3 regions of the Polycladomyces abyssicola genome follow, and region 3 is predicted to be linked to each of the others. Evidence: riboswitches for the same ligand, from Rfam matches in the RefSeq annotation. Region 3 holds a riboswitch; each other region holds the start of a gene.
The links. A riboswitch is a leader RNA that binds a small molecule or an ion and turns the genes downstream of it on or off. The one in region 3 is predicted to bind S-adenosylmethionine.
Positions count from the first base shown of each region.

Region 1: linked by a shared signal. The riboswitch ahead of KI215_RS11125 (homocysteine synthase) and the one ahead of KI215_RS12760 (homoserine dehydrogenase) in region 3 are both predicted to bind S-adenosylmethionine.
Region 2: linked by a shared signal. The riboswitch ahead of metX (homoserine O-acetyltransferase MetX) and the one ahead of KI215_RS12760 (homoserine dehydrogenase) in region 3 are both predicted to bind S-adenosylmethionine.

Region 1 covers NZ_AP024601.1:2,200,573-2,211,136, forward strand. The annotation lists gene KI215_RS11095 (APC family permease) at 1-368, shown strand, start outside; gene KI215_RS11100 (class I SAM-dependent methyltransferase) at 429-1,034, opposite strand; gene dcd (dCTP deaminase) at 1,146-1,703, opposite strand; gene KI215_RS11110 (trans-sulfuration enzyme family protein) at 2,066-3,229, opposite strand; gene KI215_RS11115 (aminotransferase class I/II-fold pyridoxal phosphate-dependent enzyme) at 3,195-4,391, opposite strand; gene KI215_RS11120 (hypothetical protein) at 4,464-4,715, shown strand; gene KI215_RS11125 (homocysteine synthase) at 4,694-5,995, opposite strand; SAM riboswitch class I at 6,212-6,329, opposite strand; gene KI215_RS11130 (ornithine--oxo-acid transaminase) at 6,544-7,737, shown strand; gene KI215_RS11135 (helix-hairpin-helix domain-containing protein) at 7,791-8,441, opposite strand; gene comER (late competence protein ComER) at 8,532-9,368, shown strand; gene KI215_RS11145 (hypothetical protein) at 9,602-9,751, opposite strand; gene leuS (leucine--tRNA ligase) at 10,069-10,564, opposite strand, start outside.
Region 2 covers NZ_AP024601.1:958,402-968,965, reverse strand. The annotation lists gene KI215_RS04890 (fumarate hydratase) at 1-177, shown strand, start outside; gene KI215_RS04885 (penicillin-binding transpeptidase domain-containing protein) at 259-2,268, shown strand; gene KI215_RS04880 (DUF1002 domain-containing protein) at 2,357-3,241, shown strand; gene sdhB (succinate dehydrogenase iron-sulfur subunit) at 3,611-4,363, opposite strand; gene sdhA (succinate dehydrogenase flavoprotein subunit) at 4,360-6,120, opposite strand; gene KI215_RS04865 (succinate dehydrogenase cytochrome b558 subunit) at 6,137-6,787, opposite strand; gene metX (homoserine O-acetyltransferase MetX) at 7,008-8,099, opposite strand; SAM riboswitch class I at 8,187-8,326, opposite strand; gene KI215_RS04855 (ABC transporter ATP-binding protein) at 8,389-9,405, opposite strand; gene KI215_RS04850 (ABC transporter permease) at 9,417-10,334, opposite strand; gene KI215_RS04845 (ABC transporter permease) at 10,336-10,564, opposite strand, start outside.
Region 3 covers NZ_AP024601.1:2,537,298-2,547,861, forward strand. The annotation lists gene rnz (ribonuclease Z) at 1-339, opposite strand, end outside; gene KI215_RS12745 (Nramp family divalent metal transporter) at 524-1,870, shown strand; gene KI215_RS12750 (motility-associated ABC transporter substrate-binding family protein) at 2,104-3,675, shown strand; gene rlmD (23S rRNA (uracil(1939)-C(5))-methyltransferase RlmD) at 3,826-5,217, opposite strand; gene KI215_RS12760 (homoserine dehydrogenase) at 5,388-6,701, opposite strand; SAM riboswitch class I at 6,779-6,908, opposite strand; gene KI215_RS12765 (fumarylacetoacetate hydrolase family protein) at 7,069-8,088, opposite strand; gene KI215_RS12770 (MGDG synthase family glycosyltransferase) at 8,156-9,277, opposite strand; gene KI215_RS12775 (alpha/beta-type small acid-soluble spore protein) at 9,419-9,706, opposite strand; gene KI215_RS12780 (FMN-dependent NADH-azoreductase) at 9,848-10,483, opposite strand.

The sequences.
Region 1 (10,564 bases), 340 kb from region 3:
GCCGCGTCGTGCGCAACACGATCGCCTACGCCAAGACAATCGGGGATGACATCGTGGCGATTCACGTGGCCTTTACCGAGGAGGATGCGGACAAGATGGAGAAAAAGTGGGAGCAATGGAATCCCGGCGTCCGCCTCGTTGTTACTCGCTCCCGCTACCGGAGCGTCAACGGTCCCGTGCTCCGATTCATCGACCTGGTTCAGGAACGGGTTGGGGACAACTTGATTACCGTCCTGATCCCCGAATTCATCCCACGCAGGTGGTGGCAGCGCTTTTTGCACAACCAATCTGCGCTATGGCTCCGTTTCCTGCTGTTGTTGAGAAAAGACGTCATCGTCTCCACAGTGCCGTTCCATCTGCGCAAATAAATCCGTCAAAAAAAAGCCCGATCTGCGCCGGATGGCAGGTCGGGCTTTCATTCGTTCACATCACTTTCGCGGTTTCGCCCACACCAGATGAACTACACCCGCCCAGTGGGATTCCACCTTTTCCACCACCAGATCAGATGAACGGATGAGGTTCATCATATCCCGGTTCTGATGACATCCCACCAGGCGGTAGGCCAACGGATCCAAAGCTTTTTGCAGGAAGGAAAGAAACGGGTTGGAACTGAGACCATGCTCCATCAACAAAATGAGGCCGTCATTCCTGCACCACCGACTGAATCGATTGAGTACTCCGACGGGATCTTCATAACCGCATAATGACAAGGTGGACACCACAGTATCAAAGGAATCGGGCGGAAAGGTGAGCGTTTCGACGTCGGACTGGATAAACTCCACCTCAATCCCATATTCATCCGCAGCATTCCTGGCCCTTTTCAGCATTTCTGGACTGAAGTCGACCGCGGTGATTCTCACACCGGGTGGATAAAAAGAAAAATTGGCTCCGGCTCCCACCGCCACTTCCAGCACGTTTCCTCGTGCAAAATAAAGGAGTTTTTGCCTCCACTCTTTTTGTGCCTGTTGGATCCGCCTCTTTTCATACCAACGTGCCTGTTTGTCGAACTTTTTGATCAAATCAGCACGGTTCATGATTGGATCCCCTTGTAGATGTGTTATCGCTGTCACTTTTATTCCACGCCAGCGAACGTCATTCCTCCCAAATAGAAACACTCCTTTCATAAGAAAGGAGTGTTGACCCCATCAAACCTTGGGCAAGGTGATTCCCCGTTGATGTTGGTATTTTCCCTGCTTGGCCCGATACGACACCTCACACGCCTCATCGCTTTCGAAGAACAGCACTTGACAGAGTCCCTCGTTGGCGTAGATTTTGGCGGGAAGCGGCGTCGTATTGGAAATTTCCAAAGTAACATGTCCCTCCCATCCCGGCTCGAACGGTGTCACATTGGTGATGATGCCACACCGGGCGTACGTGGATTTACCCACACAAACGGCCAGCACGTTTTCCGGGATGCGAAAATACTCTACCGACCGAGCCAATGCAAACGAATTGGGCGGGATGATGCAAACATCTCCCTTAAAGTCGATAAACGAGTTGGAATCGATCTGTTTCGGATCGATGATGGAGTTCAGCGCATTATGGAATATCTTGAATTCATCTGCCACACGCAGATCATATCCGTAACTGCTCAGACCGAAACTGACGGCTTCCCCCTTGCCGACGTTTCGGTCGATGAACGGCTCGATCATGCCGTGTTCCAAAGCCATTTTCCGAATCCACTTGTCCGATTTGATCGTCATTTCCCGTACGACTCCTTTTCTCCCATTTCAAATATTGCCGACGTATATTCCAACCGATATGATACGACAGACAAAAACGATTGCAAAGAGACCGGGGCAGGAAAACTGCGGAAAAACAAATCCGTTGTATCAGGATGTCTCTATTCTACCATATTTTGATACAGATAAAAGGAAAGTCCTTTGCAATCATCCTCAATCCAATAAAAAGCCGGTCAAGTGATCCTTGACCGGTGAGACTGCTGACAAAGTGTTTAACCACTCGCGGTTCTGGATGCGCCGTTCTCCCTCTCGCTGTTGAATCACTGCGCTCAAAGGTCACTCGTGGGAAAACGGATACCCACTTTCCGGGTAGCGTGTTCGGATCATCGGTTGGAAGCGACCGAAACCGATCGGACCGACAATGCCTGCTCCAAATCGTTCAACAGGTCTTCCACATCCTCCAGTCCGACGGACAGCCGGAGCAATCCGTCGGTGATCCCATGTCGCTCCCGGACATGTTGGGGCATCGCAGCATGGGACATCTTGGCCGGATAGGAGAGGATGCTTTCCACCGCACCCAAGCTGACCGCCACGATGGGCAGACGTACGCGACTCAACACCTCCCGCGCCCGTTCCCCGGATCCGACGTCGAACGACAGAACTGCACCATGTCCACTGGATTGTTGACATTGCAAACGGTGGCCAGGGTGTGAGGGAAGTCCTGTGTAATACACCCGATGTACTTCGGGGTGATTCGCTAACGCCTGGGCGATTGTTTCTGCGGAACGGGTGGCAGTATCCATCCGGGTTTTGAGTGTTTTGATCCCCCTGAGGACCAACCAGGCATCCTGCACACCCAATACCGCACCGATCGCGTTTTGCAGGAAACCGATCCGTTCCGCCAAGGTAGGATCTTTTACTGCCACCAAACCGGCCACGACGTCACTGTGCCCACCAATGAATTTGGTTGCACTGTGAATGACGATATCTGCCCCCAACAGCAACGGATTCTGATAGACCGGGCTCAAAAACGTGTTATCCACAATCAGCAGCGCACCGTGACGTCGGGCAATTTCTGCCGTGCCGGCAATATCCGTCACCTTCAAGGTGGGGTTGGAAGGTGTTTCGATGTAAATTCCCTTGGTGTTGGGACGAATCGCCGCCTCTACCCGGTTCAGATCCGTCGTATCCACAAAGTCAACCGTGATGCCCAACCGGGGCAGCACTTCGGCCATCACCCGATACGTGCCGCCATACAAATCCTGGGAAGCCACGAGATGATCCCCGTTGGAAAACAGCAGCAATACCGTGGAGACGGCTGACATCCCCGACGAAAACGCAAATCCATGGGAGCCTCCCTCCAGCGCGGCGATGGTCTTCTCCAGCGCTTCCCGCGTCGGATTGCCCGACCGCGCATAATCGTACCGTCCCGGTTGATCCAAATCAAACTGATGATAGGTGGATGCGAGATACATGGGTATACTGGCCGCCCCCGTACGGGGGCAAATCTCGTTACCATTGTGGAGCAATCGGGTCGCAAATTTCATCCCGCTTTTCCTCCTTCCATACCCGTTCCGCCTCATCCAGTGCCTGTGCCAGATCAGCAATCAAATCATCCACATACTCGATCCCGACCGACAACCGGAGCAGACGATCGCACACCCCGACTTTGCGTCGCGTTGCTTCCGGGATGTCGGCATGTGTTTGCGTGTGCGGATACGTGATGAGCGTTTCCACCCCGCCCAAGCTCTCCGCAAACGCGATCAATCGCAACGAAGAGAGCAATGGCCCCACCATTGCGGGCGATTTCACGCGGAACGACAACATGCCGCCGCCTCCGTCGGCTTGTTTGGTTTGAATCTCCCACGTCTCCGACTGCAATGCGGGATAGAACACTTCGTCCACCAGCGGGTGCTGACGGAGGAAATGAGCCAATTGATAAGCGTTTTCCTGATGCCTCTCCATTCTGAGCGCCAACGTCTTCATCCCGCGAAGCAACAACCATGAATCTTGCGGTCCCAGCACGGCGCCGATCGCGTTGTGCAGTGCTGCCATCTGTTCACTCAACTGGTCGCCCTTGGTCACAATCAGGCCAGCCAATACATCATTGTGTCCGCCCAAATATTTGGTCGCGCTGTGAATGACGATATCCGCCCCGCATTCGATCGGACGCTGGAAATACGGCGTCATAAACGTGTTGTCGACAATCGTGATCAATCCATGACATCGGGCGATTTCACAGACAGCATGCAAATCGGTTACCTGCAGCAGGGGATTGGTGGGCGTCTCGACGAAAAAGGCGCGCGTTTCCGGGCGGATGGCTGCCTTCACTTCGTCCAGACGGCGGAAATCGACATAACTGAAAGAAAGACCATACCGTGTCATCAACGTTTCAAACAGCCGGTACGTTCCCCCATACAAATCGAGGGAAACGATCAAGTGATCCCCTCGCTCGAACAATCCCATGACAGTTTGTACGGCAGCCATTCCCGAGCTGCAGGCGAATCCAGCCGTCCCACCCTCCAGGCGGGCGATCGCTTCTTCCAACACCGTCCTTGTCGGGTTGGCGGTCCGGGTGTAATCGTATCCCGTGCTTTGTCCCAATCCCGCATGCCGGTAGGTTGTCGAATAATACACCGGATAACTGATCGCCCCGGTCTTGGTCTCTTTGTTTGAACCCAATTGGGCCAGTTGTGTCTCAATCCGCATGCCATTGTTCCCCCTATTCCAAAAACCGTACGGAAAGTCTTTTTTGGTCATTTCGGTTACACAGATGGAGACGTGCTTTCCCGATTGTCCCAGCCGGAAAACACGTCCCCTGAATCATTCCGTCATCAGAGCTTCGACCGAATCTCCGTCTCCCGTCTCTCTTATCCAGTGGCGACATCGGATGAGCCGGCTCTCGGTTACCAGGCCAATCCTCCCCCAGAATCGATCAATAACGGGATTCACTTGGGAGAGACAGGCTTTTTCAGCCTCGATCACCATTTGTTTCGAATGGTCCCGGTGTATCAAGCCGTGACGACGTTTTGACTTTTCTTCAATGCCTGATCCAGATCGGCGATCAAGTCATCCACCGACTCAATTCCTACGGACAAGCGGACCAGTTCCGGTGTTACGCCTGCGGCCAATTGTTCTTCTTCAGTCAATTGTTGATGCGTGGTGCTGGCCGGATGGATTACGAGGGATTTGGAATCACCCACGTTGGCCAGGTGAGAAAAGAGGCGTAAGTTTTCGATGAGTTTTTTGCCCGCTTCCAAACCACCTTTGATTCCAAACGTGAAAATGGCGCCTTGCCCTTTGGGCAGGTATTTTTTTGCTTTTTCGTATGACGGATGATCTTCCAATCCCGGATGGCTTACCCACTCCACCAGTTCGTGTTCCTGAAGGAACCTGGCGACCCGAAGCGCGTTTTCGCTGTGCCGTTCCATACGCAGATGCAACGTTTCCAACCCTTGCAAGAACAAAAACGCATTGAATGGAGAAATGGACGCTCCGATGTCCCGCAACAGTTGAACCCGGGCCTTGATGATGTAGGCCAGCGGCCCGACCGCCTCGGTGTAGGAAACCCCGTGATAACTCGGGTCCGGTTCGGTCAATTCCGGGAACTTGCCGTTGGTCCAGTCGAATTTGCCTGAATCCACAATCACCCCACCAATGCTGGTACCATGACCACCGATAAATTTGGTGGCCGAGTGCACGACGATGTCCGCCCCGAACTCAATCGGCCGGCACAAGTACGGCGTGGCAAACGTGTTGTCCACAATCAGCGGCACTCCGGCATCATGGGCCACTTTGGACACGGCTTCCACATCCAGCACGTCCATTTTGGGATTGCCGATGATCTCCCCAAATACAGCCCGTGTCTTTTCATTGATTGCCTTTTTGAAATTTTCCGGATCGGAAGGATCGACGAACCGCACAGTGATTCCCAGTTTGGGCAAGGTGTGTTGGAACAGGTTGTATGTGCCGCCGTACAAACTGCTGGATGAGACAATTTCATCCCCGGCTTTGGCGATGTTCAGGATGGAGTAGGTGATTGCCGCCTGACCGGAACTCGTCGCCAGCGCACCGACGCCACCTTCCAGCGCAGCCACCCGCTTTTCAAACACATCTTGAGTCGGGTTCATGATGCGGGTGTAGATATTGCCGAATTCTTTCAACGCAAACAAATTGGCTGCATGCTCCGTATCGTTGAACACATAGGAAGTGGTCTGGTAAATCGGTACCGCTCGCGCATTCGTCGTCGGGTCCGGTTCTTGGCCACCGTGGACCGCCAACGTTTCCAGTCCGTATTGTTGCGTTTCGCTCATCACCATCATCCTTTCGCAGAGATTGAATGCTTTGAGATTTCCCTGAGAAATCACCTGTTGTTCGTGTGAACGTCCCTCTCGCTATTGCAACACACAATCTCAAAGAGCACTCGCCGACTAAAGCCGCCTTTCCGCTTGTGACATCAGCCTAAAACAGTGGAATAAAAAAGCCCCTTCTCCGATAAGAGAAGAGGCTTTGGTTACGCCAGCTCTCCTCTCTTATCTCTCGGAAACCGTTGGCGTCGGTTTCCGCAGGAATTGGCACCTTCCGGTTCGTACAGACCGGGGTTGCCGGGTTTCATCGGGCCAGTCCCTCCACCACTCTCGATAAGAGATTCCAAATCCGATTCAATTGTGTCGACTATCAGAAAACTTGTTTTTCATTATACCGGTCTCTCATACCGCCGTCAACCGTTTTTTTAGAAAAAGTTCCGTCATTGATTCCATTCCAAATTCCATCTACAATGGTGATAGATTGCTTATTTTCGGGTCAGGGCGTGTGTATATGCGCCCATACATCAAATTTATTCATCATCAAGGAGGCTATCATGTCACGGAACCAAACGTTGATCGAATTGACGGAAAAATACGGCGCGAGGAACTATCACCCCCTGCCGATCGTGATTTCCAAGGCGGAGGGTGTTTGGGTGGAGGATGCTGACGGCAACAAGTACATGGACATGCTGAGTGCCTACTCGGCATTGAACCATGGACACCGCCATCCCCGTCTGATCGCGGCGCTGAAAGAACAAGCGGATAAAGTCACCTTGACCTCCCGTGCGTTCCACAACGATCAGCTGGGACTTTTTTACAAAAAAGTGGCTCAGTTAACGGGCAAAGAGATGATTCTGCCGATGAATACCGGAGCCGAAGCGGTGGAAACCGCCCTCAAAGCGGCCCGGCGCTGGGCATATGATGTGAAGAAAGTGCCGGAAAACCAAGCGGAAATCATCGTCTGTGAAAACAATTTCCACGGCCGGACCATCACTGCAGTCTCTCTCTCGTCCAGTGAGGAGTACCAACGCGGATTCGGCCCGTTGACCCCTGGCTTCAAAATCATACCGTACGGTGATGTCGAAGCGCTGAAAGCAGCCATTACGCCCAACACAGCCGCCTTCCTGGTGGAGCCGATCCAAGGGGAAGCAGGCGTTATCGTGCCGCCGGAAGGATATCTGCGTGAAGCCTACCGAGTATGTAAAGAACACAACGTCCTGTTCATCGCCGACGAGATCCAAACCGGGTTCGGTCGAACCGGTCAACTGTTCGCCTGCGACTGGGAAGACGTCCGGCCTGACCTGTATGTGATGGGGAAAGCGTTGGGCGGCGGTGTGATGCCGATCTCCGCCGTGGCCGGGGATAAAGAAGTGATGGGGGTATTCGAACCGGGCTCCCACGGTTCCACCTTTGGCGGCAACCCGTTGGCCTGCGCCGTCTCTGTGGCTGCACTGGATGTGCTGGTGGAAGAAAACTTGCCTCAGCGCTCTCGTGAATTGGGCGAATATTTCATGGCTGAACTGAAACAAATCCAAAATCCGATCATCAAGGAAATCCGCGGTAAAGGCCTCTTCATCGGAATGGAATTGTATGAACCGGCTCGTCCGCATTGCGAACGTCTGGCTGAAGAAGGTTTGCTGTGCAAAGAGACGCACGAAAACACCATCCGTTTCGCCCCGCCGCTCACGATTACCCAAGAAGAGCTGGATTGGGCACTGGCCAAAATCCGGAAAGTGTTGTCTGCTTGATGTACGATATAAGAACCCCCTCGATCCACGAGGGGGTTAAAATTTGGCTCGATTCACGGCACAGTCAAACGGTCGCGAAACTTTTCCAGTGTTTTCTCCCCGATCCCCGGAACGTTGGCCAGCTCGTCCACCGAGCGAAAAGGACCATGTTCCTCACGATAACGTATTATAGCCGCTGCTTTGGACGGTCCAATCCCATCCAGCTGATCTAGCTGTTCCGCCGTGGCAGAGTTGAGCGAAATTTTGCCACCGTTAGCCGTCGTGCCCGACTGAGTCCCGCCATCTGGAACCGAACCGGTTGCACCGGCCACGGGAGGAGGCACCTGTTCCCCTTTTCGCGGGATATAGACCACCATCCCGTCAGCCAACGGCTGAGCCAGGTTGACCCGATTCACATCCGCTGACGGTGCCGCACCTCCTGCCTGTTGCATCGCGTCCTGCACACGTGAACCGCCTGACAACTTGTACACACCCGGATGGTTGACCGCCCCCTTAACGTCGACGACAATCTTGGCGGCTTTTTCCCTATTTCCGCTCGACGGTGTCGCCGGCAGAGCTGGTTTGTAGGCGGGCAGGGTTGGAACCGGTGCAGTCTCTTCCCGACGGTTGATCAACAACACGATGAGTCCAATCACCACCAGCGCCAGCACCCCTGTCGCCAGCGCCCACTTATTGACCCGGTGATACCACTTTTCCTCCCACACCCTTACTCCCCCTTTCCTCATATTCCTCCCCGCTCCTGCATAGAGTTAAAGGAGAAATGTCAGCGTCATGCGGATGGGGAGGGTATTGTGATGAAATTCGGCTTCATCGGGACGGGAAGCATGGGAAGCAATCTGGTACTCGCGTTTGTCCATTCCTACGCCATGCAACCCGATCGTATCATCGTTTCCAACCGTACCCGCGACAAAGCGGAACGGCTGGCTCTGGATTGCCCTGGCATTCATGTGTCCGATCACAATCGGGATACGGCCAAAAAGGCGGATTGCATCTTTCTCTGCGTCAAACCGGGAGATTTTCGACAGGTGTTGGATGAGATACAGGATGTTGTCCGGCCGAACCAATACGTCATCTCCATCACCAGTCCGGTGATGATCCGCGACTTGGAAGAGCATCTGGACGCGAAGATCGCCAAAGTGATCCCTAGTATTTGTCATGCGGCATTGTCGGGTAACGCTCTGTTGATACCCGGAACCCGTTTCTCGGATGAAGACACCCAGTGGTTATACCAGCTGTTCTCCTGCATCAGCAAACCGCTGTACGTCGACGAAGCCCATACGCGTGCCGCTTCCGATTTAGCCAGCTGTGGTCCTGCGTTTCTTGCCAACATTTTGGAGCAATGGATTCAAGCCGCCGTCAAAGAGACCGGACTGCCTGTAGAGACCGCCACCTCCCTGGTGGAACAGATGATCGTCGGCACAGGAAAACTGCTGACAGAAAACGGGTTCACGCTGCAATCCCTCCAGGATCGGGTGGCCGTTCCCGGCGGGATCACGCGCGAGGGACTCCATCTGTTGGATGAGGCCTTCATCCCCTGCTTCACCCGCCTTTTCCAAATGACACACATGAAATTTTCTGAAGACCTCCGCAACGTGCAGCAATCGTTCCAACGCGCTGAGAAAAATCTTTGAGAGTCTCCATGCTTGTAAGAACGGGATTTCTGAAGCGCCAGACGTCCGGTCCGATTCTTTTAAGGACTTACTGTCTCATCAACACTTCAAATGATGCCCCCACATGTCATGCCCCGACTGAGCCGTTTTCATTTTACCATGTATTTATTGGAATACCTGCATGATTTTCTCATGAAAAAACCCGGTTCGCGGCTGCATTTGCAGCTGAACCGGGTTTGAAACTATTCGGCATCTCAAGTGGATGGTCGATTGGGACCTTTTACTTTTTTTTCTTTGTTCTCATCCACGGCACTGCCCAAGGTTGTTCCTTCCTGCGCCAACTTGGCATCACGAGCTTCGTCCGCTCCGATCGGCGGTAATTTCGAATCGGGTTCCACGCGCATGTACCAGACATCCTTTCCCTCGGATTGCCGATCTTTGGATCTGATCGGCGGTTATCCTTTAGGATGTGGAAGGTGTCGCTTTCTCATGCAAAAAGAAAAAGCCCGCCACATAGCGAGCTGCAACTGCTGACTGAGTGGTTGGTTCAAGCGAGTCCGAATTTCCTGTCGAGCGCCTTTAGCCATTGCCATGGAGCGCCATAGAGCGAACGAAAAAAAACAAGCCCGCTTCGGACCGGAAGCACAGGGCTCCAGGCAACGCGCCTCGCAATGGAATCCCTGCGCGTTCCGGTCCTTCATGTCGGGCTCGATCAAGTGGGTCAATTGACCACAATGTTGACCAATTTTCGCGGTACGACGATTACTTTGCGGACCGTTTTCCCTTCCAACAACGTTTGAATGCGGTCCAGCTTCATAACCAGTGCTTCCACTTCGCTCTTGTCCGCCTCGGCCGGTACAACCACTTTATCTCGCACCTTGCCATTGATCTGCACCGCAATTTCCACTTCGTTCTGCACCAAAGCCGCCGGATCGAAGGTCGGCCACGACTGGGCATGCACGCTGTCTTGATGGCCCATCCGCTGCCACAGTTCTTCGGTGATATGAGGCGCAAACGGCGCCAACAACAGCACGACCGTCTCAATCGCATCGGCCAGCGTCCCACGGTCGGCATCCTCCGGATAGGCATAGATGCCATTGACCAGTTCCATAATGGCACTGATGGCGGTGTTAAAGTGATAACGGTCATTCACGTCCTCCGTCACTTTTTTGACGGTCCGGTGCCGCAACCGGTTCAGCTCCTGGGCTTCCTTGCTT
Region 2 (10,564 bases), 1.6 Mb from region 3:
GGGGTTGAAGGTGTCGATTTTCTGGAGTTCGGCATACCGGAAGCCATGTGGCATCTCCGCGTGCAAAACTTTGCCGCCATCGTCACGATGGATGCCCATGGCAACAGCCTGCATAAAGACGTGGAGAAAAGCGCACTGGAGAAACTGGCGCAATTCAAAGACCCCGTATTCGTCTAACCTCGTTATACCAAGGGCGGTTCTATTCGGCCGCCCTTTCTCTTTCCTGATTTTCATCTGTCGGAGGTGAACAGTATACACATGCGTCGCAACATGTTTTCCGCCATCATTATTTGCATCCTTTTGTTCAGTTTCCTGTCCGGTTGCGAAACGGACCCGGGTCCCATGCCTGTGATGAAAAACTATCTATCATTGTGGGAACAAGGACATTATGAAAAAATGTACGACCTGCTGAGTGCCACATCCAAAAAGCGCATCAGCAAACAGGATTTCGTCAAGCAGCATCGTCAAGTAGCTTCCTCCATCGGTCAGACCAAGATTCAACTGAATCCTGCCAAGCCAAAAGGACACGTCATCCCCTTCCGGATGATCCGGTCCACCAAGATGTTCGGTGATCTGACATTTCAATCGGCAGCGCAATGGGTGAAGGAAGAAGAGAACGGATGGCGAATCAAGTGGACACCGTCTCTCCTTCTCCCCGGACTCGGTGAAAACGATCAGATCAAAATCGAGCGCACCAACGAAAATCTGAGAGGAGAGATCCACGACCGCAATGGTGAACCGCTCGCCATCAATCAAGTCAAATACCATGTGACGGTTCTTTCCAAACAAATCACGGACACCAAAACCAGGCAACAGCTGGCCCAACTATTGGGATTGAGCCCTGCCCAGTTGGCCGGGAAACTGAAGTCGAAGCAATCGAATCGAGTGGAAGTGGGCACGTTGGACCTGGAAGACCGCGGGAAAATATCGGCGTTGAAAGCGATCCCCGGTGTGGATATCCGTATGGAGAGTAAGCGTGTCTACCCGCAAAAAGAGGCAGCCGCCCATTTGATCGGTTACATACGCCCCATCTCCGCCGAACAGTTGAAGAAACTCAAAAACCAGGGATATGAGCAAGGCGACTGGATCGGTCTGCGCGGTTTGGAGCAAGTGTTGGAAGAACGTTTGCGTCCCCACCAGGGACATCGTTTGCTGATCGTCGATGCGAACGGGCAAGCGAAAAAAGTGTTGTCACAACGCCCGGGACAAGATGGCAAGAGCTTTCGTCTCACCATCGATGTGAACACACAACGCCAACTGTACAATGGTATACGGAAGGACAAAGGCGCCGCTGTCGCCATCAACCCGAAAACGGGCGAAGTGCTGGCCATGGTGAGCGCACCTTCCTACGATCCCAATATGTTCATCAACGGGTTTCCTGCTTCAGAATGGAAGCGGGTCAACGGCCCGACCATGCCGCTGATGAGCCGGTTCAAATACACCTACACGCCTGGTTCCACGATGAAAGGCATCGTGGCGGCCATCGGGTTGGATACGGGGAGAGTGAAGCCCAACACTACCTTTGATACTTCCGCTGGCAAATGGCAAAAGCCCGGTTGGGGCGATTTTTACATCACGCGGGTTGATAATCCGGGTGGTCCCATCGATCTGCGCAAAGGATTGGCTTGGTCCGACAACATCTATTTCGCGCGGGCAGGCTTGATGATCGGCACGCGCAACATGAACTTGTACTTGAAAAAGTTCGGCTTTGAAAAGGAGATCCCTTTCCCCTACCCGATCGAATCTTCTCAGATCGCCGCCAACGGCAAAATCGACAATGAGGTGCAATTGGCCAACAGTTCCTACGGACAGGCACAAATTGAAGTAAGTCCATTCCATATGGCCATGATGTACACGGCGTTTGCCAACAAAGGGAACATCATGCAACCTGTGTTGATCATGGATGAAAAACAGCCCGTGCAGCCCAAAGTGTGGAAAGCAAATATCATCAAGCCGCGAGTAGCTCAGCAAGTCAGTGATCTTTTGACTTCCGTCGTCAACGATCCCCACGGTACCGGCCACAGTTTGGCCGTTTCGGGGGTTCGCATCGCGGCCAAAACGGGGACGGCCGAATTGAAAAAAAGCAAGGACGACAAAAACGGTACGGAATACGGATGGTTGTGCACCATCACCGGCAAACCCGGAAAACAACCCGATCTTGTCACCACCATGTTTGTGGAGGATGTGAAGGATCGAGGCGGCAGCCATTATCTCCTGCCGATGATGAAAACATTTATCCAAAAACGTTATGCAACCGGAGGTTCTTGATGATTCCTTTCTATGTAAGATCATCCATGAGTGAAACATCTTCAGGGAAAACTACGTCTATATATAACGAGAAGGGGGTTTTTCGCACATGAAGAAAACTTGGCTGAGAAACATCGGCCTCGGCATTTTGAGTGTATTCTTATTCACTTTGTTTCTCCCCTCCGTCGCGTCTGCTGACGCCGTGGTGGGAGAGACAGTCGTCACGTTGGGACAAGACCTCACTCAGCAGGAGCGCCAAGCCATTCTCAATGAAATGAACGTACCCAATGACGTCAAGATCATTGAAGTCACCAATGCGGAAGAGCATCAATACCTCGGAAAATACTTGAGCAAAGCGACCATCGGTTCGCGGGCGCTCTCTTCCGCGAAAATCACGTTGACCGACGCCGGATCCGGTATCAAGGTGCAAACGCACAACATTACCACGATTACCAATGCGATGTACGCGAACGCCTTGATCACCGCAGGCGTCAAAGATGCGGACGTGTATGTCACCGCACCGAAACCGGTGTCGGGAACGGCCGGTCTGACTGGTATCCTCAAGGCGTTTGAAGCGGCCACCGGTACCAAGATCAGCGAAGAGCAAAAACAAGTTGCCAACGAGGAAATCGTGCGCACTGCGGACCTGGCCAAGCAGATCGGCAGTGAAAAAGCGACCCAATTCATGTTGAAATTGAAAGAAGAAGTGGCCAAACAACAACCGCAGACACCGGAGGAATTCCGCGACATCGTCGTCAATGTGGCTGGTGATCTCAACATCAACCTGACCAACCAACAGATCACCCAGCTCACCCAATTCACGCAAAACTTGTCCAATCTGAATATCAACTGGGACAACGTATCCAACCAGCTGAAAAACTTCCAGGATCAATTCCAGCAGGTTCTCAACTCCAAGGAAGCGCAAGGCTTCTTCGCCATGTTGGTTGATTGGTTCTGGAAATTGGTCGAATGGATCCAATCACAGTTCCGGTGAAACAAAACACCCCTTGACCCATACAGTCAAGGGGTGTTTTGCGTATTCCGGAGACTAGGGTGTCTGGACATTCAGTAAGAGAGCAATGTTGTTCCTAGGCGAGCGACCTACCAAGCCCCGGCCGAGCGCAGACCCGGAAAGCGCAGGATTGTAATCGCGGGCAATTTTCTCAAAGCGAAGCGTCATTTGCCCGCGCCCTGCGCTAATCGGGTCGGAGCGGTCACCATCTGCTTCCCTGCAGGGCGCAGGTGGAGCGAGCCGGGAAAGCAATGTGGACATTATTCTCCAGACAACGCCCTCATTGACCAAGAAGTTGAACCACCGCTCACCAAAGAAAACCACGGATCGAAATGATCCGTGGTTTTCTTGTTATACCGACAACCATTTGCGGAACAGCATTTTGGTTCCTTCACGGTTCATTTTTGCGATAGCGGTGGTCAATGGAATGCCTTTGGGGCAGGACTGCACGCAGTTTTGCGAGTTGCCGCATTCCTGCAATCCGCCTTCACCCATCAGCGCTTCCAAACGTTCATCCTTGTTCATCTCACCCGTCGGATGCGAGTTGAACAATGCCACCTGACCAGCCACGAACGGTCCCATAAACTTGGATTTGCTGTTGACGTTGGGGCACGCTTCCAAACAGACCCCACAGGTCATGCACTTGGACAGCTCGTACCGCCATTGGCGTACCGTTTCCGGAATGCGCGGACCCGGCCCCAGGTCGTAAGTACCGTCGATCGGGATCCACGCTTTCACCCGCTTCAATGCGTCAAACATGCGGCTCCGGTCCACGATCAGGTCACGAACGACCGGGAAGGTGCGCATCGGCTCAATCCGGATCGGTTGTTCCAGGTGATCGATCAAAGCGGTGCAGGCTTGTCGGGGACGCCCGTTGATCACCATGGAGCAGGCCCCGCACACTTCTTCCAAACAGTTGGATTCCCACACGACCGGTGTGGTTTCCTTGCCTTCAGCATTGACCGGGTTGCGCTGGATTTCCATCAACGCGGAAATGACGTTCATGTTTTTCCGGTACGGGATACGGAACTCTTCCTTATACGGTTTGGAATCAGGTCCGTCTTGCCGGGTGATGATCAGGTGTACGGTTTGTTGTTCACTCATTTCTTCGCCGCCTCCTCTTTCGCCACGTCATACCGGCGCGGACGCGGTTTGATCAACGAGATGTCAACCGGTTCGTATTCGAACGCCGGTCCGTCCTCGGTGAATTTGGCCTTGGTCGTTTTCAGCCACTCTTCGTCGTTCCGTTCCGGGAACTCGGGTTTGTAGTGAGCACCGCGGCTTTCATTTCGATGGTAAGCTCCCAGCGTAATCACCCGGGCCAATTGCAGCATGTTCCACAACTGGCGGGTAAAGGAGACGGCTTGGTTGCTCCATTTGCTGGTGTCGCTCATATTGATGTTTTGATAGCGTTCCATCAGCTCTTGAATTTTCTCGTCCGTTTTCAACAGGCGGTCATTGTACCGAACGACCGTCACGTTGTCGGTCATCCATTGACCCAGCTCCTGATGCAGTTTGTAGGCGTTTTCGGTGCCATCCATCTTGAGCAGCTGTTCGTATTTGGCTTCCTCGTCTTTGACAATGGATTCATACAGCGTGGACGGCAGGTCTTCCGCCGATTTTTCCAATCCGCGCACATACTCGATCGCTTTGGGTCCGGCCACCATGCCGCCGAAGATGCACGACAGTAGCGAGTTGGCTCCGAGACGGTTGGCGCCGTGGTATTGATATTCGCACTCGCCCGCGGCAAACAGCCCGGGGATGTTGGTCATCTGATTGTAGTCGACCCACAGTCCGCCCATCGAATAGTGCACTGCCGGGAAGATTTTCATCGGTACTTTACGCGGGTCTTCACCCATGAACTTCTCATAAATCTCGATGATACCACCCAATTTGATATCCAGCTCTTTGGGATCTTTGTGGGACAGATCAAGGTAAACCATGTTTTCCCCGTTGATCCCGAGCTTCATGTCCACGCAGACTTTGAAGATGGCTCGCGTGGCAATATCCCGCGGTACCAGGTTACCGTAAGCCGGGTACATTTCCTCAAGGAAGTACCACGGTTTGCCGTCTTTATAGGTCCAGACACGACCACCTTCTCCCCGCGCGGACTCGGACATCAAGCGCAATTTGTCATCGCCAGGGATCGCGGTCGGATGTACTTGGATGAACTCCCCGTTGGCGTAATAGGCACCTTGTTGATACACCGCACTGGCCGCCGAACCGGTGTTGATCATCGAGTTGGTCGATTTGCCGAAGATCATGCCCAAACCGCCCGTCGCCAAGATCACAGCGTCGGCCAGGAAGGCCTTGATCTCGTGACTACGCAGGTTTTGCGCCACAATCCCGCGGCAACGACCTTCATCGTCCAAGATCACCTTCAGAAATTCCCAATGCTCGTACTTGGTGACCCGGCCGGCCACTTCCCAGCGGCGAACTTGCTCGTCCAATGCATAGAGCAATTGTTGCCCCGTAGTCGCCCCGGCATAAGCGGTACGGTGGTGTTTGGTACCCCCGAATCGGCGGAAGTCGATCAATCCTTCCGGCGTTCGGTTGAACGGCACTCCCATACGGTCCATCAGGTAAATGATGCCCGGCGCTGCTTCACACATCGCTTTGACCGGGGGTTGGTTGGCCAAAAAGTCCCCGCCGTAGATCGTGTCGTCAAAGTGTTCCCACGGCGAGTCACCTTCCCCTTTGGTGTTGACCGCACCGTTGATCCCGCCCTGCGCACACACCGAGTGGGAACGTTTCACGGGCACAAGCGAAAACAACTCGACATTGGCACCCGCTTCCGCCGTCTTGATGGCGGCCATCAGACCGGCCAATCCGCCACCCACGATAATGATTTTCTCGTTCATTGAACACTGCCCCCTTTTAACGCTGCGCCAACTGGTTCAAAAACTCCGGATTGTGGAATGCGAACAGGGCACTGATGCCGATGTACGACACAACCACGAAAAGGGCCATGCACACCCAAGTGGATACATACTGTGCACGCGGTCCGACCGTAATGCCCCAGCTGACCAAAAACGACCAGATCCCGTTGCTGAAGTGGAAAACAGCAGCAACGACCCCGATCAAGTACAGTGCAAAATTGACGTCATTGCTGAGAATCTGGTGCATCATCACTGTCAACTCACGCGACGTCAAATCATGCAAGGCTACCTGAACCCTCGTTTCCCATACATGCCATCCCACGAAAATCAGTGTGATGATGCCGGTCACGCGTTGCAACATAAACATGTAGTTACGGAACGTGCCGTGATTCACAACGTTATTTTTCGCCTGGAACGCGATGTGCAGACCATACAGCGCATGGTACAACAAAGGCAGGTAGATGAACACCGTTTCCAGAGCGAGCAGGAACGGCAGATGCCAGATCCACTCCACCTTTTCTTGGAAAACGGCGGGGCCTCTGGTCGCAAAATAGTTCGTCAACAAGTGCTCGACCAAAAAAAAGCCCACCGGAATGACACCCAGCAACGAGTGCAGCCGACGGTTGAAGAAACTACTGTGATTGCTCATCTTGCGCCCTCCAATAACCCCTTGTAAATTGACTTTGATAGTGCGATCAAGCCGTGATGTCAACCCGCTTCCCAAACGTTTCGACAAGTGTGGCGAAATGCCTTGGACTGGATCTAATGCGGTCCAGTGGATAGAAAGGGGTTTCAACTTTGTGAACAACCTTATTGTACTCCCAATTGTTCGACAGCGTCAAGGAAAGGGGTAGCTTCTCCCCGGAATGCTACCCCTCCAAAAATTCCCGGATTACCGGTCCCATCTTTTCGTATTCGATCAAAAATGCATCATGTCCGTACGGGGATCGTAATTCCCACAGCTGTGCATCTTTTCCCTGCTCCCGTAATTCCCGGTACAGTGTTCGTTGCTCCTCAATTTGAAACAACCGATCCTCCTCAATGCCGATGATCAACGCACGGGAGCGAATCTTCGACAGCGCGGCCGCCATTCCGCCGCGCCCCCTGCCCACATCATGCGTGTCCATCGCTTTGAGCAGACACAAATAACTGTTGGCATCAAACCGGTTAACCAGTTTTTCTCCCTGATAACGCAGATAGCTTTCCACCTGAAATGTCGCGTCCCGGGACCATTCCGGTACATTGGTCTGCAGCCGGCGTTGGAACCGCTGATGGAACAACGTGTCCGTTCGGTAGGTAACCATTCCGACCATCCTGGCGATAGCCAAACCTTTTTTCGGCCCCGGTCCCGGGTAGTAATCGCCTCCCTGCCAGTCCGGATCGGACATGATGGCTTGGCGCCCGATATCGTTGTAGGCGATGGCCATGGGGGACAACGCGGCTGTGGTGGCGATGGGGATCAAATTCTCCACCGCTTCAGGGTATAAGATGCCCCATTCCAGTACCTGCATTCCCCCCATGGAACCGCCGACGATGGTATGAACCCGATCGATGCCCATTTTCTGAAGGGTACGATACTGCACGTGGACCATATCCCGAATGGTGACCGGGGGAAAACTCGAACCATAAGGCCGCCCCGTGGCCGGATTGATGGATGACGGACCCGTACTTCCATTACAGCCGCCAAGTACATTGGTGGTGACGACAAAATAGCGGTTGGTATCGATGTAGCGACCGGGCCCGATCAACCCGTCCCACCAGCCGGGGTCCCGTTCATCCCCGACGGCATGCGCATCTCCTGTCAACGCGTGACAAACCAATACCACGTTGTCCCGGTCCACCGACAGTTTTCCCACCGTCTCCACCGCAATGTGCACATCCTGCAGTGTTTCCCCGCATTCCAACGCTACCGGCCCCACGGCCACCGTTTTCTTTGTCACCGTATCGACGCTGGTTACCACGCGTTTTCTCTCCTTTTTTAAAAGGAAACACCCTCTTCGATCAGAAGAGGGTGTCGTCTGCTCCCATGCCATCGCAGTCCGTCCCCCTTCTCATCTCTCAGAACCTGTCGGTTCTGCAGGAATTGGCACCATTCCCCGCCGTTTGATGTGTGTTTTTGGTGCACACAGGTAAACGGGGTGGTTGCCGGGCTTCATCGGGCCAGTCCCTCCGCCGCTCTGGATAAGAAGGTGTTTCCTGATATTCGTATTTGAAGCTTATGATACGATGGATCGAAATTTCTGTCAATGTTTACTTGGACGAAATGCGCACGATCGGTTCATGCGAGACGGACGGTGCTTCTGGGTGTTCCAGCCAGCAACTAACGCGATGCGTCTGGGATACCTCACTCACCTCGGGCATCTCGTCGTTGCAAATATACATCGTGTACGGACAACGATCGGCAAACGGGCAACCTTTGGGCGGATCGAACAGATCCGGCGGGGACCCGGGGATTGGCTTCAACTCCTGCTTCCGATCCAAATCCAGCCGAGGCATAGAAGCCAACAACCCCCAGGTGTATGGATGACGTGGCCTGTAGAAGATCTCTTCCACCGTTCCCGTCTCCACCACCTTGCCTCCGTACATCACCGCCACGCGTTGCGCCATTTCCGCCACCACACCCAAATCGTGGGTGATCAGAATGACAGCGGTGTCCGTTTTCTTTTGCAGTTCCTTCAGCAGTTCGATGATCTGTGCTTGGATGGTCACGTCCAATGCCGTGGTCGGCTCATCTGCGATCAAAATCTTCGGATTGCAGGCCAATGCGATGGCGATCATGGCTCGTTGCCGCATCCCGCCGCTGAATTCGTGAGGATAATTGTTGATCCGTGTCTCGGGGCTGGGAATGCCCACTAAACGCAACATTTCCACTGCGCGTTGGCGCGCTTCGGAAGGGGAAATGCGCTGGTGCCAAATCAGCCCCTCCATGATCTGCTTACCCACTGTCATCGTCGGGTTGAGCGATGTCATCGGGTCCTGAAAGATCATCCCGATCTCGGAGCCGCGTACCTGGAACATCTCTTTTTCCGTCAACTTCAACAGATTTTTCCCGTCAAAAAGAATTTCACCGCTCTTGATTTTGCCGGGCGGAGAAGGAATCAAGCGCATAATCGCCTGTGCAGTGACGCTTTTGCCACTGCCCGACTCCCCGACAATGGCCAATGCTTCTCCCTTTTCCAACGTCAGGTTGACACCCCGGACCGCTTGTACTTCTCCTGCATAGGTGTGAAACGACACATGCAAATCGCGAATCTCCAACAATGCCACGTTGATCCACCTCATTTCCGCATCTTGGGATCGAGCGCGTCACGCAGACCGTCACCGAACACGTTGAAGGCCAACATCGTCAAGCTGAGGAAAAAGGCAGGGAAAAACAGCCGCCACCAATCTTCCGAAAAGATGACGACCAACGAATCGTTGATCATCGTCCCCCAACTGGCTTGCGGGGCCTGCACGCCCAACCCCAGAAAGCTGAGAAAGGCTTCAGCGAAAATGGCATTGGGCACCGTAAACGTCAGCATGACGATGATGGGTCCCATGGCGTTGGGAATCAAATGTTTGAACAGGAGGCGCTTGGTATCGGCTCCCAGGGTACGTGCCGCCAACACGAACTCCTGTTGTTTCAGCTGCAGCACTTGACCCCGTACCAACCGTGCCATATTGAGCCATCCCGTCGCAGTCAGTGCAATGATGATGGTGCCCAAACCCGGCTCCAGCACGACCAATAGCAACACGACGGTGAGCAGATACGGCAATCCCCACAAAATGTCCACGATCCGCATCATCACTTCGTCCACCTTGCCACCGCGATAACCGGCAATGCCACCGTACAGCACGCCAATGCACAAGTCGATCAAGGCTGCGGCCAGTCCGATCTCCAGTGAAATGCGCCCACCGTACCAGGTGCGGACAAAGACATCTCTCCCCAGATCATCGGTACCAAACCAGTGTTCGCCCGAAGGCGCCATGTTTTTTCCGTCCAAATCCTGCTCATAGTACGAATAAGAAGATAAATGCGGACCAATGATCGACATCACCGCAAGCAAAATGATCGTCACCAGTCCGGCTATCGCCAGTTTGTTCTGTTTCAGCCGCCGCCAGACGTCCTGGGTATAGGTGATGCTGGGCCGCTTGATCGTTTCCGCCTCTTGGGACCGTTTGGGAACACGTTCGAATCGTTGTGCCGGAATCGCCATCTCAGTTCGCCTCCTTGTGTCCGACTTTGATCCGCGGATCAATCCAACCGTAAATCAAGTCGACGAGAAAGTTCATTAAGATGAGAAAGGCGGAATAGAAGATCGTGATCCCCATGATCACCGGGTAATCACGGTTGGTCACGCTGTCGACAAAGTATTTCCCGATGCCGGGGATGGAGAAGATCTTCTCGATGACGAAACTGCCGGTCAAAATACCCGCAGTCAGCGGC
Region 3 (10,564 bases):
ATATCGTAAATGTGTCTGACTTACCGTCAGTACCGTATCCACAAATCGACGCAACCCTTCCGGACCGAACAGGGTAAGCGGTGTTTCCGCTTCCTGAAAAGAGCGGCTGCCCAGCACACCCGGCAGGCCGAAAAGATGGTCCCCGTGAAGATGGGTAATCCAGATGTGATCCACTTTCCCCAATTTCACCGGTGAATGAAGGATTTGATGTTGTGTCGCTTCCCCGCAGTCAAACAGCCATGTTCTTCCTTTTCGTTCCGTCCATTTCAACGCTGTCGCCGACACATTGCGTTCCTTGGCCGGGACACCGGCTCCCGTACCCAGAAAAATCAATTCCATCCATCTTCCCCTTCCCTATGGTCAAAGAATCATATATAATTTAGATCAGGGCAACTTTATTGCCCATGACAAATATTATGGTGAAATGAGATTGGACCTATATTTTTTTCGACAAAAGTTGACCTAGTGCAAAAAAATCGCTTTCAACCATCTTTGTTAGTTAAGAGAAAGAGGTGATCGGATCATGGCCATGACAGCACCACACACCACAGACGCCGAAGGATGGCGACGGGCACGACAACAGCCGACATTACCTGAAGTATACCGCTCTTTGCCCATCCCGAAAAAGGGATCGTGGCTCCGAAAATTCCTTGCGTTTGCAGGTCCCGGTTATCTGGTGGCTGTCGGATATATGGACCCCGGAAACTGGGCTACCGATATCGCAGGGGGCTCATTGTTTAATTACACCCTGCTGGCTGTCATCCTGATGTCCAATGTGATGGCGATGATCCTGCAATCTTTGGCCGGGAAGCTGGGCATTGTGACCGGTCGCGACTTGGCCCAAGCGTGTCGGGACCACTACAGCAAACCAGTGGCCATCACCTTGTGGATCTTGTGCGAGTTGGCCATCGCCGCCTGTGACCTGGCGGAAGTGATCGGTTCGGCAATCGCGTTGAACCTGCTGTTCGGGATCCCACTCCTCTACGGAGTGATGATCACCGTATTGGATGTGCTGTTGATCCTGCTTCTGCAAAGTAAAGGATTTCGTTATATCGAATCAATCGTCATCTCATTGTTGGTCGTCATCGGCATCTGCTTTGCCGTGGAACTGGTGATGGCCAAACCGGATTGGATGGGTGTGGCAAAAGGATTCGTTCCGAATCCGCAAATCATCCAAAACCCGGAAATGCTGTACATTGCCATCGGCATTCTCGGCGCGACGGTGATGCCTCACAACTTGTATCTGCACTCGTCGGTCGTGCAGACACGTCAGTTTGACCAAACAACGAAAGGCAAGCGGGAAGCGATCAAGTACACAACGATCGACTCCACGGTAGCACTGTTTTTTGCACTTTTGATCAACGCATCGATTCTGATTTTGTCCGCGGCGACATTCCACCGTTCCGGCAACGTGGAAGTGGCCGGAATTGAGCAAGCATATCACCTGCTTACACCGCTGTTGGGCACTTCCATCGCCAGTGTGCTGTTCGGGGTGGCACTGCTGGCTTCGGGACAAAACTCCACACTGACCGGTACATTGGCCGGACAAATCGTCATGGAAGGATTTCTGAATATCCGTCTTGCCCCGTGGCTGCGCCGGCTGATCACGCGTCTGATCGCCATTGTACCTGCCGTCATCGTCACCGCGCTGTATGGGGAAAACGGGACGATGAAAATGTTGATTCTGAGTCAGGTAATCCTGTCCCTGCAACTTTCTTTCGCCGTATTTCCGCTGGTCCAGTTTACGAGCGACAAGAAGAAGATGGGTGAATTCGCCAACCCGACATGGTTGAAATTCGTTGCGTGGACGATCGCATTCGTTATCGCGGGGTTGAACGCATACCTGCTGTATACGACACTGTTGGCATAGCGGCCTGATGAGATGATCAAGCAGACAGGAACGTATCTCGGAAAACCATTGATCTCTCTTTGAACGTAGACAGAACGTATGGAGGAAGGTTCTTCTCTCATCCCGCGGTTCAGCTATATCATTTGAGCTGAACCGCGGGATTTTTTATGCAGAAAGACAGATGGACAAGAAGTGCATGAAAAATTCCAAAATAAGTGATAAAATGAGATTATCCCCATCTCGGAGGTGCCTTCATGCTCAAGAGCAAAATGGCGAAAGTGCTCGTTTCCACCATGGTCCTGCTGGGCTTGTTTGTTCCCTGGATACTGATGGCCACCGGATGCAGCAGCCACCAACCAAAAGTGAAACCCAAGGATGAAGCCCCAGTGATCGTACCCGACAAGCCGAATGGGAAGAAAGTGTTGTTTGACAACACACATGAACAAACAGCCGGATCGGCTGACTGGGTCATCGACGGGGGTTTTTCTGACTTCGCCCAAGCATTGGCGGATGAAGGCTATGAAGTGAAGGAATTGCGCAAAAAAGACCCGCTCACCTACGATGACTTGCGCCCATACGACGTATTCGTCATCGGAGAAGCCAATAATCCCTACAAACAATCGGAGCAGACCGCCCTGTGGCAATATGTCCAAAATGGCGGCAGCATCCTGTTCATCTCCGACCATTACAATGCCGACAGAAACAAAAACCGTTGGGATCCGTCCGAAGCGTTCAACGGTTACCGACGCGGCGCCTGGAACAGCCCGACAAAGGGGATGAGTCCAGAAGAAGCCAAATCTCCCCCGATGCAGAATGTCATCAGTACTGACTGGTTGGCCCAGCATTTCGGTGTCCGTTTCCGCTACAACGCGATCGGCGATGTGACGGCCAATCAGATCGTGCCGCCGGATCAATCATTCGGGATCACGAAAGACGTTCAGACCTTTGCGATGCATGCCGGATCAACCGTCGCCATTCTCGATCCGCAAAAAGCAAAGGGGATCGTTTATTTGCCCCGTACCAACGCCAAATGGCCACATGCTGTCGACCAAGGCGTCTATAACGGGGGTGGCATCCCCGAAGGTCCGATGGTGGCCGTAGCCAAAGCAGGGAAAGGAAAGGCCGCCTTTATCGGCGATTCGTCTCCCGTGGAAGACGATACGCCCAAATACCGCAACGAAGAGACAGGTGCACCCAAAAAAACGCATGACGGTTTCCACGAACAAGATGATGCCGTGTTGTTGGTCAATCTGGTGAATTGGTTGGCCAAAAAGGAAAACTACACCCGTCTTTCGGAAGTACCGGGATTGAAACTGGATCAACCGACCCGTTTGTATGAATGGGAACAACCGGCCAAGAGCACCGAACCGGAGAAAGAGCCATGGGAGCCGCCTGCAAATGGATACAAATGGTGGGATCCCTCCACCTTCAAACCGGGTTCCTACGGTGCAACTGATTCGGGTGAACCCTCTCCGCCCTCCGGGGATGTACGGTACATAGCAGAACATCCCAACCCCATTCCCGCCGGGAAAACGGTGACCATCCGCGTGATGGCTGACGGCTTGCAACCAGGCACTACCGCCAACGGATACCGACTCGGCCTCTATTTGGAAGGCGGGAAACAAGTAGCCAAGTTCCGTAATGCGGACGGTTCTTGGCCGAGTACTTACGGTTACAGCGCCCCGTTCCAACTGAAGTCGGACAGCAAAGGACATGCCGAAATCACCTTGACCGCACAAATCGACCCGGGGTCCAAGGGGACGGCGTACATCCGGTTAAAACAGGACCGAGATATCCGGTGGACGAATAAGCTGGAGATCCGTTGAGAAAACGATAAAAAGTGGACAAGCGGCCCGTATTGGGAAATCACATCCCTGCGGGCCGCTTGCCTACCATTGCGAATACCTCCCGCAGTCGCTCGGACGGGCGACTGCGATCACTTTCACCATATCCGATGATGAATGTTCCACTACAAATCACTTTTCTTTGGTGCCAGACAGGGTACAAACCGTTTCCACGTGAGCGGTCTGGGGAAACATATCGACCGGGACCAACAGTTTCAGTTCGTATCCCCCTTGCAGCAATTGTGCGCAATCTTTGGCCAGAGTGGACGGATTACAGGACACATACACCAACCGCGGCACGCGCACTTCCTTCAGCATGTCGATCAATGGCTGACCCAGACCGGTCCGCGGTGGGTCGACCACGACTACATCTGGCCGTAACCCCGCTTTCACCCAACGGGGCAACAAGTCTTCCGCCCTGCCGACATGATACTCGGCATGGTCGATCCCGTTCCGCTTCGCATTGCGCCGTGCATCCTCGACAGCCGACGAAATCGTGTCCATCCCGATGATGCGGGCGGCACGATCCGCCAACCACAAGCCGATGGTCCCTACCCCGCAATAGGCGTCGATGACAGTTTCTCTCCCCGTCAGCTCGGCGGCTTCCTTCACCAAGTCGTACAGTTTCACGGTCTGGATCGGGTTGAGCTGGAAAAATGCCGTCGCCGACAACGCGTACACTTTTTTATTCAGTTGCTCATCCACTGTTTCCTTGCCCCACAAGACGCGGGTTTTCTCACCAAACACAAGAGAGGTGCGCTTCGGGTTGACGTTGAGCACGATGCTTTTCACCTGAGGCAAGCGACGAACCAGACGTTCCACCAGCTCTCGCTCTCGCGGTAATTCGTCGGTCCGGCACACCAGCACCAATTGGGCTTCTTCCGTCTGAAATCCAAAGCGGGCCACCAAATGGCGCAACACACCCGTATGTTTATTTTCATCATAGATGGGGATGCCAAGCTCTTCGACCGTTTTGCGCGCTGTTTCCAGGATGCGGTTGGTCTCGGGATGCTGTACCCCGCACTCCCTCATATCCACCAACCGGTGGGAACGGGCAGAATACATGCCCATCACCACCTTTTTCCCCCGTAACTGCACCGGCAGTTGGGCCTTGTTGCGATATCGCCACGGTTCGTCCATCCCCACCGTCTCTTCGATCGGCAATTCCCGCAAGGAAGTGTAGCGGGCAAACGTTTCTTCCACCAATTCCTTTTTCAACTTCAACTGCATCGGATAATCAATATGCTGCAGTTGGCAACCACCGCAATCGGCATAAACCGGACACGGCGGTTGAATCCGGTGAGGAGATCGTTTCCGAATCCGAAGCAGACGGGCTTTGGCAAACCGTCGTTCCACTTGTTCCACACGGGCCACCACTACTTCGCCCGGGATGGCCCCGTCGACGAACACCACTTGTTTTTGATAAAATCCGACTCCCTCTCCGTTGATGCCCAAACGACGGATGGGGAGCTGGATGGTTTCCCCCTTTTTCAAGCGAATCATCGTTTCTGTCTTTTTCATCATTCATACCTTCCTACCCGAGTTCAAACGATATCCCTCTCATTGTACCCGAATTTCCCGGACACCAAAAACCGCCTTCCCGAAAACGCAGGAAGGCGGTCAGTAAGTTGATATCATATTTCACAAACCCGCTTCCGAAATCGTGCCCTGATGCGAAGCATTATCCCCTCACATCAGCTGACGGAACCCGCACTCACCACTTCTTTTTCTTCTTGCGCAACAGAAGCCGCCAACACCGGGCGTGTGATGATCCGTTTGATAGACACTTCCCATTCTACCGGCAGTACCGAAACCAGCCGCGGCTCCCAGTTGCGAACGAGGAAAGCGGCATGGCTACGGCCATGATCCGGATAGATGAGCGCATCCAGCACTTGAATGCCTGTATCGAGGAGATCCGCTTTCCACTTGTCCGCCACGTCGGCAGCCAACACTTCCTCCGTCTCGATCAGGAGGAACTGAATACCGCTTTCTTCACCCGCCGGCAAAATCATCGGACGACGCAGGGAGGCGGCGCGCAAAGCAGGCAGACGATACACATTACACAAGTCTTCCACCACCGCACTGCCGGTGGGTTGTTCGCCCGCACCCTGACCCACCAACGTCACATCCTGCACGACATCCCCTTCCACATGGATGGCGTTGTATACACCGCGAACGCCGGAAAGCGGATGGGAAAGCGGCACCAGGGTGGGCGCTACTTGCAATGCTACCGGTCCTTCTTCACCGTATTGTTCCGCTTGGGCGAGCAATTTGATCGAATATCCCAATCGACGGGCGATCTCCAATTCGGCGACCGTGATGTCCGTGATCCCTTTCCGCGGAATGTCATCCACCGCCACATCCACCCCGAAAGCCAACCGACAGAGAATCGCCAGTTTGTGAGCCGAATCGAAGCCTTCCACATCTGCGGTCGGATCGGCTTCAGCGTATCCTTTTTCCTGCGCCTCCGCAAGAACAGAGTCAAACGAACGCCCATATTCGGACATTTGCGTCAAAATATAATTACAGGTACCGTTGACAATACCGGAAACCTTATGAATGCGGTTGGCTTTCAGCAAATGCTGCAAGGTACCCAAAACGGGGATGCCACCGCCCACACTGGCTTCATACAACAATTGAACGCCCTTTCCTCGCGCCAACTGCTCCAGCTCTACTCCGTGTTTGGCGATCAGCTCCTTATTGGCGGTCACAACGTGACATCCCGCTTCAATCGCTTTCATCACATAGGTGCGCGTGGGTTCGATTCCGCCCATCGCTTCAATCACCACTTGTACCCCCGCGTCCAATACATCCTCGAAACGGGTGGTCAGGAGATGTTTCACGCCTTCCACCTTTCGTTTCTTGGTTAGATCCCGCACCAGAATGCGGCGCACTTCAAACAGCGTGCCCGTTTTGCGTGCAATCACGTCCTGATTGGACTGGAGCATTTTGTATGTTCCCGTTCCCACCGTTCCCAGTCCCAACAACGCAACATTGACACGCTTCATCGCCTGCTCCCCCCTTTAAAAATTCAAAACCCTCTTCCAAAGATAAGAAGAGGGGACATGTATCCACGCCACCCTGCTCCTTATCTCTCAGCACCCGAAGGTACTGCAGGAATTGGCACCTTATGCCCGTACCCTGCCTACAACGCAGGGGCCGAACATGGTTGCCGGGCTTCATCGGGCCAGTCCCTCCGCCTCTCTCGATAACGAGTCAGTGGTTGATTCCTATTTAATTAGTCACTATTATCTAACAAAAAAAATACGTTTGTCAAACCCTTTTTTTTTGAACAATATCGGACATACGTCGTCATACAGGCGAAATTTGTCCGTTACCAGTAGAAAAATGTCCGGTTCCACGGGAAACCGGACATCAATCACACCGCTCCACGATGCGGTTGCGAAGCACGCCCAAACGCTCAACTTCCAGCTCTATCACATCACCCGGCTCCAACCAGCGATGAACCTCCGTACCCAGTTCCAAAATACACCCGGTTCCGACTGTGCCGGACCCGATTACATCTCCAGGATACAAAAAAACATCCTGGGAAGCCCGCTCGATCATCTCTGAAAAGGAAAAATGCAAATCCCGGAGATTGCCGTGGGACAATTCAACCCCGTTGACCCGGGCAGTCATCGCCAAATCCCAATGATCACCGTTTCTTCGGTCTTCCAGCTCATCAAGGGTGACTAACCACGGTCCCAACGAAGTGGCAAAATCTTTCCCTTTGGCCGGTCCCAAACCGACTTTCATTTCCTCAAGCTGAACATCCCTTGCGCTCCAATCGTTGAGAATGCACAATCCCGCGATATACTCCCTCGCTGACTCCCGTGGGATGTTGCGTCCCTTTTTTCCGATGATGCACGCCACTTCCAACTCATAATCCAAACATTGTGTGCCGCTCGGGCGGGAAACAGGTTGCTCATGCGCCAATATGGTCTGATGATTGGAAAAATAAAAAACAGGAAAATGATACCATTCAGGGATCATGTCGAGGCCGCGTCGCGCCCGCGCCGTTTTGACATGTTGTTCAAATGCGTAGAAATCGCGAAAACTGGGCGGTCTGGGCACTGGCGGGAGCAAGCGGACTTCCGCAAGCGACAATGCCACCGGTTCCCCCTCCACTTTCACTTGATCAGGCTGTGTACCCCGGCAAGCATCGATCACTTGACGCAACCATACAAGCCCATTCGCCCCTGTTTCCAGGAACGCGACCATATCTGTCGGAAGCGCACGGGGGAACGGAATGCCTTTTTCCAATATGGCCCATTCCTGAGCAAAACCGATATCCCAAACGTACCCATCCTGCACCCAACCGATCCGGGCATCCCCATGCACTTCTGACCGGATGTTCAAGACGTCTTCTTTGATCACATACGTCACCAAACGCATCCAACCACTCCTCTCCTCCCAGCATATGCATCAAAAACGGATGCTTGCAATCCATTTTGCGGGAAGATCATCGCAACGCCCGGTGACGTGTTGGTTGCAAAACTTCATCAGCGATCCGATCTGCTGCATTTCCGGATGCCAGTTTCGACATGACTTGGGCAGCATGTTCCCGACGGGCCGGTGACTCCAACCAACGCTTCATCTGTTGCGACAAACGACCGAACTGAACTGTTTCCGCCACTCGATGGCGCAGCAGGTATCGTCGGTTGGCCTCTTCCTGCCCCGGCAATGCGTTTAACAGTAACATGGGTAAACGTTTGACCATCGCTTCCGTTATGGTGAGTCCGCCCGGCTTGGTGATCAACAAGTCTGCCGCATCCATGAACAAGGGAACATCGGGTCGGAACCCCTCAACACGAATGTGGGGTGGCAGAGAATGACGGGTCAGCTCATACATCAGGGCCTCATTTTTTCCGGTCAGCACCACGACTTGGCAAATGGGGCCTGCGTTCTCCAATTCCCGCACGGTTTCGCGAACCGGTCCCATCCCTTCCCCGCCGCCCATCACCAACACTACCGGACAATCCGGGCTCAATCCCAACAAACGTCGTGCCTCTTGTTTCGGCGCGTTTTGGAGAAATTCCCGTCTCACGGGAATACCTGTCTCGATAATCCTGGTGGCAGATTGCCACAAACGCCGTTGCGCCTGTGGAGGAACCGAGATCCCGCTGGCCGTACACAACACATCAGGTGTACTCGACAGCCAAATGGGGTGAAGTTCATAATCGGTCACCACGCAGAATGAAGGGATGCGACGCCAGTGGGAAGACAACCACATCAATGCGAACGGATGAGTCGCCACCACTTTTGTCGGACGGAATTGGGACAGTCGCCGTACCAGTTGGCGCCGGATCATCCACCCCGCCCGCTTGATCGCTTCACCGGAAACATAACGAAACCAACGGGACTGATGTGTCCAATCATACAGATAGTGATACACTGCCGGGAACCGGTTCAACATACGGTGATACCCGGTTTGGAGGAGAGGATGTGCCTTCGTCGGTATCCAGTCCAACAAATCGACGTACATCACTCGCGCATTTCGCTCTTCCATCACATGCAACAATGCTTGTGCCGCTGAGTTGTGCCCGGCACCAAATCCCATCGACAGTAGCAACACACGTTCCATTTGGCGCCCTCCTCAATCCCACTCCTCTATCATTATGACAAAAACGGTCCGATCCGTCTCGTGTCTCATCAATATCTCGTGAAAAATTGATCGATCTTTAACAATCATGAAACAGATTGGACGGCCCATTTGGGCCGTCGCTCAGGGCTGGGATCGTTGGCGCGCCAGCTGCTCCTGCGCCAGTTTGACCATTTCCCGTACCATGAGGCCTCCGATGGTGCCGCCGATTTTGCCGGCATCCGACGTTTTCAAATCCCCATTGTCACCGGGTTTGAGGGGCACACCGACTTGTTTGGCCACTTCCATTTTGACCTGGTCGGGCGACAGCGGTCCTACATCCAATTCTCTGCTCATCACTTGGGCTTTCAACCGCTCCAGGGCCGGTCGCGACTCGGGCACCAACAATCGCCTTCTCCGTTTTCGAGCCATGTTTCCACCCCCTGTAAATAGTGTCCCATCAGGGGGAACAAATGATGTGGTGGACAATAAAAGGAAAAAACCGCCCGTTTGGGCGGTCGTCCAAATTGGGGGTTGAGAGGGGGGTGTGCAAATTTCCCTGTTCCATTGTACTTAGAAGCGTTTGGCCAAATCGCGTGCTTGTTGGATGGCTTTTTGCTTGATTTCTTCCGCTTTGTCCGGGAATTGCGACATGCCTTCGGCGATGACGGATTCCACCGATTCCACACCCAGGAACGACATGACGGCGCGGATATAACGGTCACCGAACTCGAAGTCCTTTGTCGGGCCTTCGGAGTAGATGCCACCACGCGCTTGGATGTGGACAGCTTTTTTACCTTTCAGCAGACCGACTGCACCGTTTTCGGTGTACTTAAATGTTTTGCCTGCGATACAGATGGAGTCAATATACGCTTTCATCCGTGGAGGAATACTGAAGTTCCACATCGGGGTGACGAAGATGTATTTGTCCGCTTCTGCAAATTGATCGACGATCTCATTGATCCGTCCCACTTTTTTCTGCTCTTCTGCAGACAATTCCTCAAACGCGGTTCCCTGTTGCAATTTGCCCCAACCACTGAAAACATCTTCGTCCAAGAAGGGGATGTCCAGTTTGTACACATCCAACTCGACGATTTTATCTTCGGGATGGGCCTCCCGGTAGGTATTCAAAAATGCCTGTCCCACCTGCAGGCTGAACGACTGATCTTCCGGTTTGGGATTGGCAGTGATGTACAAAACCGTCGCCATGTGAGCCTTCCTTCCTTTCATTAAACTAACTTTAGTTACGTTGATATTATGCATTTATATACTTACTTTTGTCAAGCTAAA